2 regions of the Spirillospora sp. NPDC048824 genome follow, and region 1 is predicted to be linked to the other one. Evidence: riboswitches for the same ligand, from Rfam matches in the RefSeq annotation. Region 1 holds a riboswitch; the other holds the start of a gene.
What was found. Region 1 has a riboswitch for cyclic di-AMP ahead of ACGFIS_RS34175 (NlpC/P60 family protein). Riboswitches for the same ligand answer to the same signal wherever they lie in the genome.

Region 1 (3,390 bases):
TCTCCCAGTTCGCGACGACGATGTTCAACGCCGTCTTCTTCGGGGGCCTGGAGGATGTCCAGCACATGCCCCACTCGTATTACATCTCGCGCTATCCCGCGGGACGCGAGTCGACGGTGTCCTTCCCCCAGCCGGATTTCCGCTGGCGCAACGACTCCCCGCACGGCGTGCTCGTCGACACCGCCTACACCGACACGTCCCTCACCGTGAACTTCTGGAGCACCGAGCGCTACGACATCGCGTCGAAGAGTTCCGAGCCGTACGCGATCAAGGGCTTCGAGAACAAGACCGACTCGGGGCCGAAGTGCATTCCGATGCCCGGGGCGGAGGGATTCCAGATCGACGTCTGGCGGATCTTCAAGCAGGACGGAAAGGTCGTGCGCCGCCAGAAGTTCCATACGACCTATGCCGCCGAGCCACGCATCACATGCCGTTAACGATCACCGCCGATGCGCGCCGTCGGGGGGCCGCCGGCGTCGGTTGGAAGCCGTCCCCAGCCGGGGCGCCGAAGGCTCAAGATGTCCCCGTTCCCGCCCACGGCCGACTCTCCGGCAGAATGTGGGCAGGACGGAGGTGCCGTGTGGCCGGATTGAGCGGATCGCTCGAGCGTTCCATCATGGACGTGCTCTGGGAGGCCCCCAGCCCGCTACGCGTTCGTGAGCTTCTGGCGAAGCTGAACGAGGACGCCGACAAGGCGCTGGCCTACAACACCGTCCAGACGGTCGCCGAGCGGCTGGCGCAGAAGGGGCTGCTGCAGCGCACGCAGGACGGGCCGGCCTTCCGCTACGCCCCCACCCGTGCGCGGGAAGAGTATGCGGTCGAGTTGATGCTCGACGCTCTCACCGAGTCTCCCGACCACGGGGGCATCCTCGCGAGATTCGCCGAAAGCGTCCCTCCGGAAGACGTCCGCCACCTGCTGGACGCGCTGCGCCGGCGGACGTCCGACGGCCAAGAGGCGTGACGGCGTGATCTACCTGGTGGTCGGCCTGATCTGCACGGCGGTCCTGCTGGGCTGTCTGGCGGGGCCCGCCCTCGATCGGCTTCGGCGTCCCGCCGCGCACCCGGGGATCGCCATCGCCTGCTGGGCCGCGGCCCTCACCGGCACATTCATCGCCGGCATCGGGATCATCGCGGCGGCGTTGCTGTCGCCCCCGGCGCCCGGCCACGGCTTCCTGGAGTGGCTGCGCGACTGCCTGCCCCATCACGGGGATTCGGCGATCATCATCGCGGCGGCCGCCAGCCTGGTGGTGCTCACGGCCTGCTGTTCGCGGCTCGCCCGCAGCCTGCCCCGGCTCGTCCGTGCGGTACGTCACCGCCGCCGGCACCGGGAGATGCTGCGGCTCGTCGCGAAGGAGCACGGTCAGCATGGGGACGTCCTCGTGCTCGACCATCCCGTCCCGGTCGCGTACTCGCTGCCGGCCAGGCATCGCGCGATCGTCGTCAGCACCGGCACACAGGACGCTCTCACTCCCGACGAGTTCGGCGCGGTTCTGGTCCATGAGCGAGCCCACCTGCGTCAGCGGCATCACGCACTGCTGCTCATGCTCGACCTGGCCCACGCCCTGCTGCCCCGGCTGCCCACGGTCCGCCGGGCGAAGAAGAACTTCCCGCTGCTGCTGGAGATGGCCGCCGACGATGCGGCGGCCCGCGCATGTGGAAGGCGAACGCTCGTCGACGCCCTGCACCGGCTCGCGGCGACGCCGGGCGTGGCGGGCGCCCTCGGCGCCGCCGGGTCTTCGACCGGTGCGCTGGCGGAGCGGGTCCGGCGGCTCGAGTCCGCCGAGGCGACGAAGCCGCGCCGGGCGGTCCGGATGGCGGCCTCCGCCTTCGTGGCCGCCGCCGTCGCCACTCCCCTGATGGTCGCCGCCGCGACCATCATGGAGCTGTCCTACATCTGCTGAGACCGTTGAGGCGGTTTGTCGCAATCGGCCACTTGAGTGGCGAATGAGGCCGCTATCTCCTACGCTCCGTAGGAGCCATGGCGAGGCGTCCCCGCCGGGGACAGCGATGGCCACGCCGAATCCAGCGGACCACGCCGTCCGAGGGAGCCGGGGAACCATTCTCCACTGGGGTGAATCCGCTCTGCGCGAGCGGTAGGGCGACTCCGGCCCGAACCCGGCAGCTCACCCGGTAGGCGGCACAGGAGAGGACACCGCATGCAGCGACGAGCTGCCGGAGACAGAACGGCCCGCCGCCGGATCATCACCAGGACGGCATGGACGGCGTCGATCGCTCTTTCCGCGACGCTCGTGGCCCCCGCACCCGCCTGGTCGGAGCCCGACCCGTCCCGCAGGGAGCTGACCGCGCAGCAGAAGAAGCTCGCCGATGAGGCGGAGAAGCTCAGCGAGCAGTACAACGGGCTGCGGGTGCGACTGCGGCAGGCCCAACGCGCCGCCAAGGTGGCCGACGGGAACGCCGCACGCCAGAAGAAGGCGCTGGAGGAGACGCGGGCCAGGATCGTCAAGCTCGCCGCGGACAGCTACAAGAACGGCCCGCGGGACCCGGCGGTCGCCTTCGCCTCGTCCGGGGACCCGCAGGCCGTCCTTGACCGGTCGGCCACACTCAACTACTTCGCCAGCCAGGAAAGCGCTCGCGTCACTCAGCTGCTGCAGACGATGCAGACGGCGGAACGTGCCCGCAAATCGGCCGAAACGCATGCGAAACAGGTCCACGAACTCACCGCCGAGGCGAAGAAGAAGCGCACGGAACTCCAGGCCAAGCTGACGAAGGTCGAGGCCAAGCTGGGTACCGGCTCGGGCGCTCGCACCAACGCGGGACCCGCTCCCAATGTGGACCCCGGAGGCGCCTCCGCCAAGGCCATGGGCGCGGTCAGAGCGGCTTTGAGCCAGCGCGGCGTCCCGTACTCCTGGGGTGGGGGCAGCGCATCCGGCCCGACCTACGGCACCGCACAGGGCGCCAACATCAAGGGGTTCGACTGCTCGGGATTGACGATGTACGCCTACGCCCAGGTCGGCATCAGCCTGCCCCACTACACCGGCAGCCAGTACACCGCCGGCACCCGCGTCTCCCAAAGCCAACTCAAGCCCGGTGACCTGGTCTTCTTCTACAGCGACCTGCACCACATGGGCCTGTACATCGGCAACGGGAAGATGGTCCACGCCCCCGTCATCCACCCCCTGGGGTGACGGGGGCGTCACCCGGAACACCTCCGACACGGTGCCCCTCAGTCACAGCCTGACGGGCTGTAGGCGGGCGGCTGATCAAACTGGGCGACCGCGCTCATTTGGTGTCCCGCGGTGGCACGACCTTGAGGGCCGCTTGCAGGGCCTCACTCTCCTCCGGCGAGAGATCCGACAGGAAGTGCACGAGCGCGGCGGCCTGGTTGCTACTGGTCGACAGTGCCTCGCGCATCAGCTTGGCCGTGTAACC
Region 2 (3,390 bases), on a different contig from region 1:
ACGCTGGATGTGAGCGTCGCGGGCCGGCACGCCGAGGTGCTGGACGCGCTGGCCGTCCGGGCGGCCGAGCTGGCGGGCCCGGGGAGCCGGCGATGACCGGGCCCGCCGTCACCGGCGGGCCCGGCGCGTCCGGAGGGTTGCGCAGCGGGCAGGTCGCCGAGGCGGCCGGCGTGAACCTGCAGACGCTGCGGTACTACGAGCGGCGGGGCCTGCTCGCCGAGCCCGAGCGGACGCCGGGCGGGCACCGGCTGTATCCGGCGGAGGCGGTGACGCTGCTGCGGGTGATCAAGACCGCGCAGCGGCTCGGGTTCACCCTGGAGGAGGTCGCCGAACTGCTGGACGCCGGGACCCACCGGCACCGCCGCGCCGACGCCGGGTTGCAGGCGCGGGCGAGCGCCAAGCTCGCCGAGGTCGAAGCCAAGATCACCGATCTGCGCACCATCGCCGACACGCTGCGCCGAGCCCTGGACGCCGGGTGCGACGACCTTGTCACGTGCGCCGGGGAACGGGGCTGCCCGCTGCCGTTCGCCGACCTGGCCGCCGGCCCCGGTGCCATGGGCACGAGCCTCTCAGGGCGGCACGGTCAGTCGTCCTGGCCGACGTCGAACTCCCAGTGCCACGGTTCGTACGGGTTGCTGTAGGCCCAGGCCGGGTGGATCCAGCCGTACTTCTCAGAGTTGTCCTCCAGCCACTTGAACTGGGGTGAACCGCCGTCCTGAACGCCGTCGCACAAGTCGACGGAGATGCCGATCCCGTGCTTGCTGTTGCCCGGGCGCGCGGCGTAGCCCGCCGGCATGGTCCGGTACAGCTCCTCCTGCTTCTCGTAGCCGCGGTAGGAGCTCCGCACGCACATCTCGTCGCCGAAGTGCTCCTGGTAGGCGGCGTTGAGCTTGTAGAACGCCACCGCGGCGTCGGCCCGCAGGTGCTCGTCCCGCTGGGGCAGCGGGCAGAGTTCGCCGACCGGAATCCGGCCGTTGGGGTAGCCGTGCTCGGTGGCCTCTGACGGCTTGCAGTCGTCCGGCGGTTCGCTCGGCGCTTCCTCGGCTCGCTGGGAACCCGTTCGTTCGGCACGGTCCGCCGGGTCCTTCGCCGAGACCTTCGCAGAGGCGGGGACGCCGGAGTCGCCCGAACCTCCGTCCAGCGGCATCAGCGCGAGGGTGCCGGCCAGGGCACCGGCGAGGACGGCGCCCATCAGCGGCGCGGGGTACTTGGCGTTCCTGACGTGCCGACCTGTCACGGCATCTGCTCCTTCCATACCGCCTACCGGGTTAGCTGACGGATTCGGACGTGGAAGTCGCCCTACGACGCTCCTCGAACATGGAGGGAAGGCGTCGATTCACCCCTGCGAGGCGGCACAGGCAGGTCGGCCTGGACGTCACTCGCGCTGGTTCCCCGGCTCCGCAGATAGCGGACTCGGCGCGGCCGCCCCCACCCTGGGCCGTGGGCTGAGGATGTGGCGGCTCACTGGTCGATGGCCACGGCGCCTGGCGGGCGCCGAATTCGGACAGAAGGTATCAAAAGCTCAAGAGAATGCAAACATGCCACAAACCGACGGCATTCCAGGTCAGAGCCGGTGAAGACCGCGTCTCCGTCCGACCGACCGTGATCACCGGATCTCACGCCGTGATTACACTTCCGTCACGCCGGGACCGGTCCCGGTGGATGACCCCCGACCATGGTCCAGTGAGTCCGGCGGCGGGAGGGGGACGGCGGTGGAGCCGCTTCGGCGTGGTGATCCGCACCGGGTGGGTCCCTACCGGCTCCTCGGCAGGCTCGGCGAGGGCGGGATGGGGGTCGTCTACCTGGCGCGGTCGGGGGCCGGCCGGCCGATCGCGGTCAAGATCGTCCGGCGGTCGAAGGCGGGGGAGCCCCGGTACGCGGCCCGGTTCCGCCGCGAGGTGGAGGCCGCCCGCCAGGTGTCGGGGGTGTTCACCGCGCCGGTGCTGGACGCCGACCCGGACGCGGCGCCGCCCTGGCTGGTCACCGCCTACCTGCCGGGGCTGTCGCTGCGGGAGGCCGTCGGCGGCTTCGGCCCGCTGCCGCCGGACGCCGTCCGCCCGCTGGCGGCCGGGCTGGCCGAGGCGCTCGCGGACATCCACCGCGCGGGCGTGGTGCACCGCGACCTCAAGCCGGGCAACGTGATGCTGACCGCGGGCGGCCCCCGCGTGATCGACTTCGGGATCGCCCGGCCGGAGGACGCGACGGCCGTCACGCGCGTGGGCACGCCCATCGGCACCCCCGGGTTCATGGCGCCCGAGCAGGTCCGCGGGGAGAAGACCGGGCCGGCGGCCGACGTGTTCTCGCTGGGCGCGACGCTGGCGTACGCGGCGACCGGGGCGGAGCCGTTCGGGTCCGGGCCGGCGCGGTCGCGCGACCTGCGGGCGCTGACCACGCGGGCGGACCTGGACGCGATCACCGAACCCTGGCTGCGCGGCCTGATCGGGGCATGCCTGCACGCCGACCCCGGGCTGCGCCCGTCCGCCGCCGGGGTGCTGGAACGGCTGGGACCACCGGATGCGGAGGGGCCGTCCCTGCTGGGCGCCCGGTGGCTGCCGCCGGCGATCGCGGAGGAGATCGACCGCCGGACCGCCGAGGCCGAGACGCTGACGCGCCCCCCGCCGGGCGACCCGCCGGACGCGGACCCCGCGGTCGGTCAGGCGCCGACGGAGGACCCGGACGATTCCGTCCAGGGCACGGCGCCCCCGCCGCAGGGCGTCACCCGGCGGACGGTCCTGGCCGGGGTGGGCGCGGGCGTCATGACGGCGGGCGGCCTCGGGACGTTCCTCTGGCGCCGGACCCGGGACCGGCAGGGCGGCGGCTCGCGGCCGCCGGAGGGGCGGGGCTCCCGCGCGCCGCAGGGGCCGCCACCCGAGGGACGCTCCCGGTGGACGCGCCGCGTCAGCGATGACTCCCTGGCCCTGGCCGCCGCCGACGGGGTGCTGCTGGCGGACGGGATCGAGAAGGACGGGGACGACAGCACCGGGATCGTCCACGCGCTGGATGCGCGCACGGGCGAGGTGCTGTGGAAACGCGACGGCGGCTTCTCCGCCGCGGGCGACGGCGGCGTGACGTACCTGACCCTGAACGAGGGCAGGGAGATCAGCGCAGTCCGCTCCAGGACGGGCGAGGTGCTGTGGACGCATCAGGTCGACTTCGACAGGCTCCCGACCGGCGAACTGGCGGCCGCCGGCCAGGTGGTCGTCTTCGGCCGCGAGGAGATCACCGCGCTGGACGTGGCCGGCGGCGGGCGGCGCTGGACGTCCGGGGCGTCCGCCCGGTCCGGGCTCTCCGCGGCGGACGGGCTCGTGCTGGCCCTGTCGCCGGAGGCCCTGGCGGGCCTGGACGCCCGGACCGGGAAGACCCGCTGGACGTATCCGCTGGACTACGGCG

Region 2: another riboswitch for cyclic di-AMP. It lies ahead of ACGFIS_RS20135 (D-alanyl-D-alanine carboxypeptidase family protein); the one in region 1 lies ahead of ACGFIS_RS34175 (NlpC/P60 family protein).

The regions. Positions count from the first base shown of each region.
Region 1 is NZ_JBICUS010000026.1:63,643-67,032, forward strand. It holds gene ACGFIS_RS34160 (VanW family protein) at 1-437, shown strand, start outside; gene ACGFIS_RS34165 (BlaI/MecI/CopY family transcriptional regulator) at 557-961, shown strand; gene ACGFIS_RS34170 (M56 family metallopeptidase) at 966-1,901, shown strand; cyclic di-AMP (ydaO/yuaA leader) riboswitch at 2,005-2,153, shown strand; gene ACGFIS_RS34175 (NlpC/P60 family protein) at 2,157-3,146, shown strand; gene ACGFIS_RS34180 (BlaI/MecI/CopY family transcriptional regulator) at 3,241-3,390, opposite strand, start outside.
Region 2 is NZ_JBICUS010000009.1:210,879-214,268, forward strand. It holds gene ACGFIS_RS20125 (hypothetical protein) at 1-96, shown strand, start outside; gene ACGFIS_RS20130 (MerR family transcriptional regulator) at 93-641, shown strand; gene ACGFIS_RS20135 (D-alanyl-D-alanine carboxypeptidase family protein) at 584-1,237, opposite strand; cyclic di-AMP (ydaO/yuaA leader) riboswitch at 1,244-1,429, opposite strand; gene ACGFIS_RS20140 (PQQ-binding-like beta-propeller repeat protein) at 1,713-3,390, shown strand, end outside.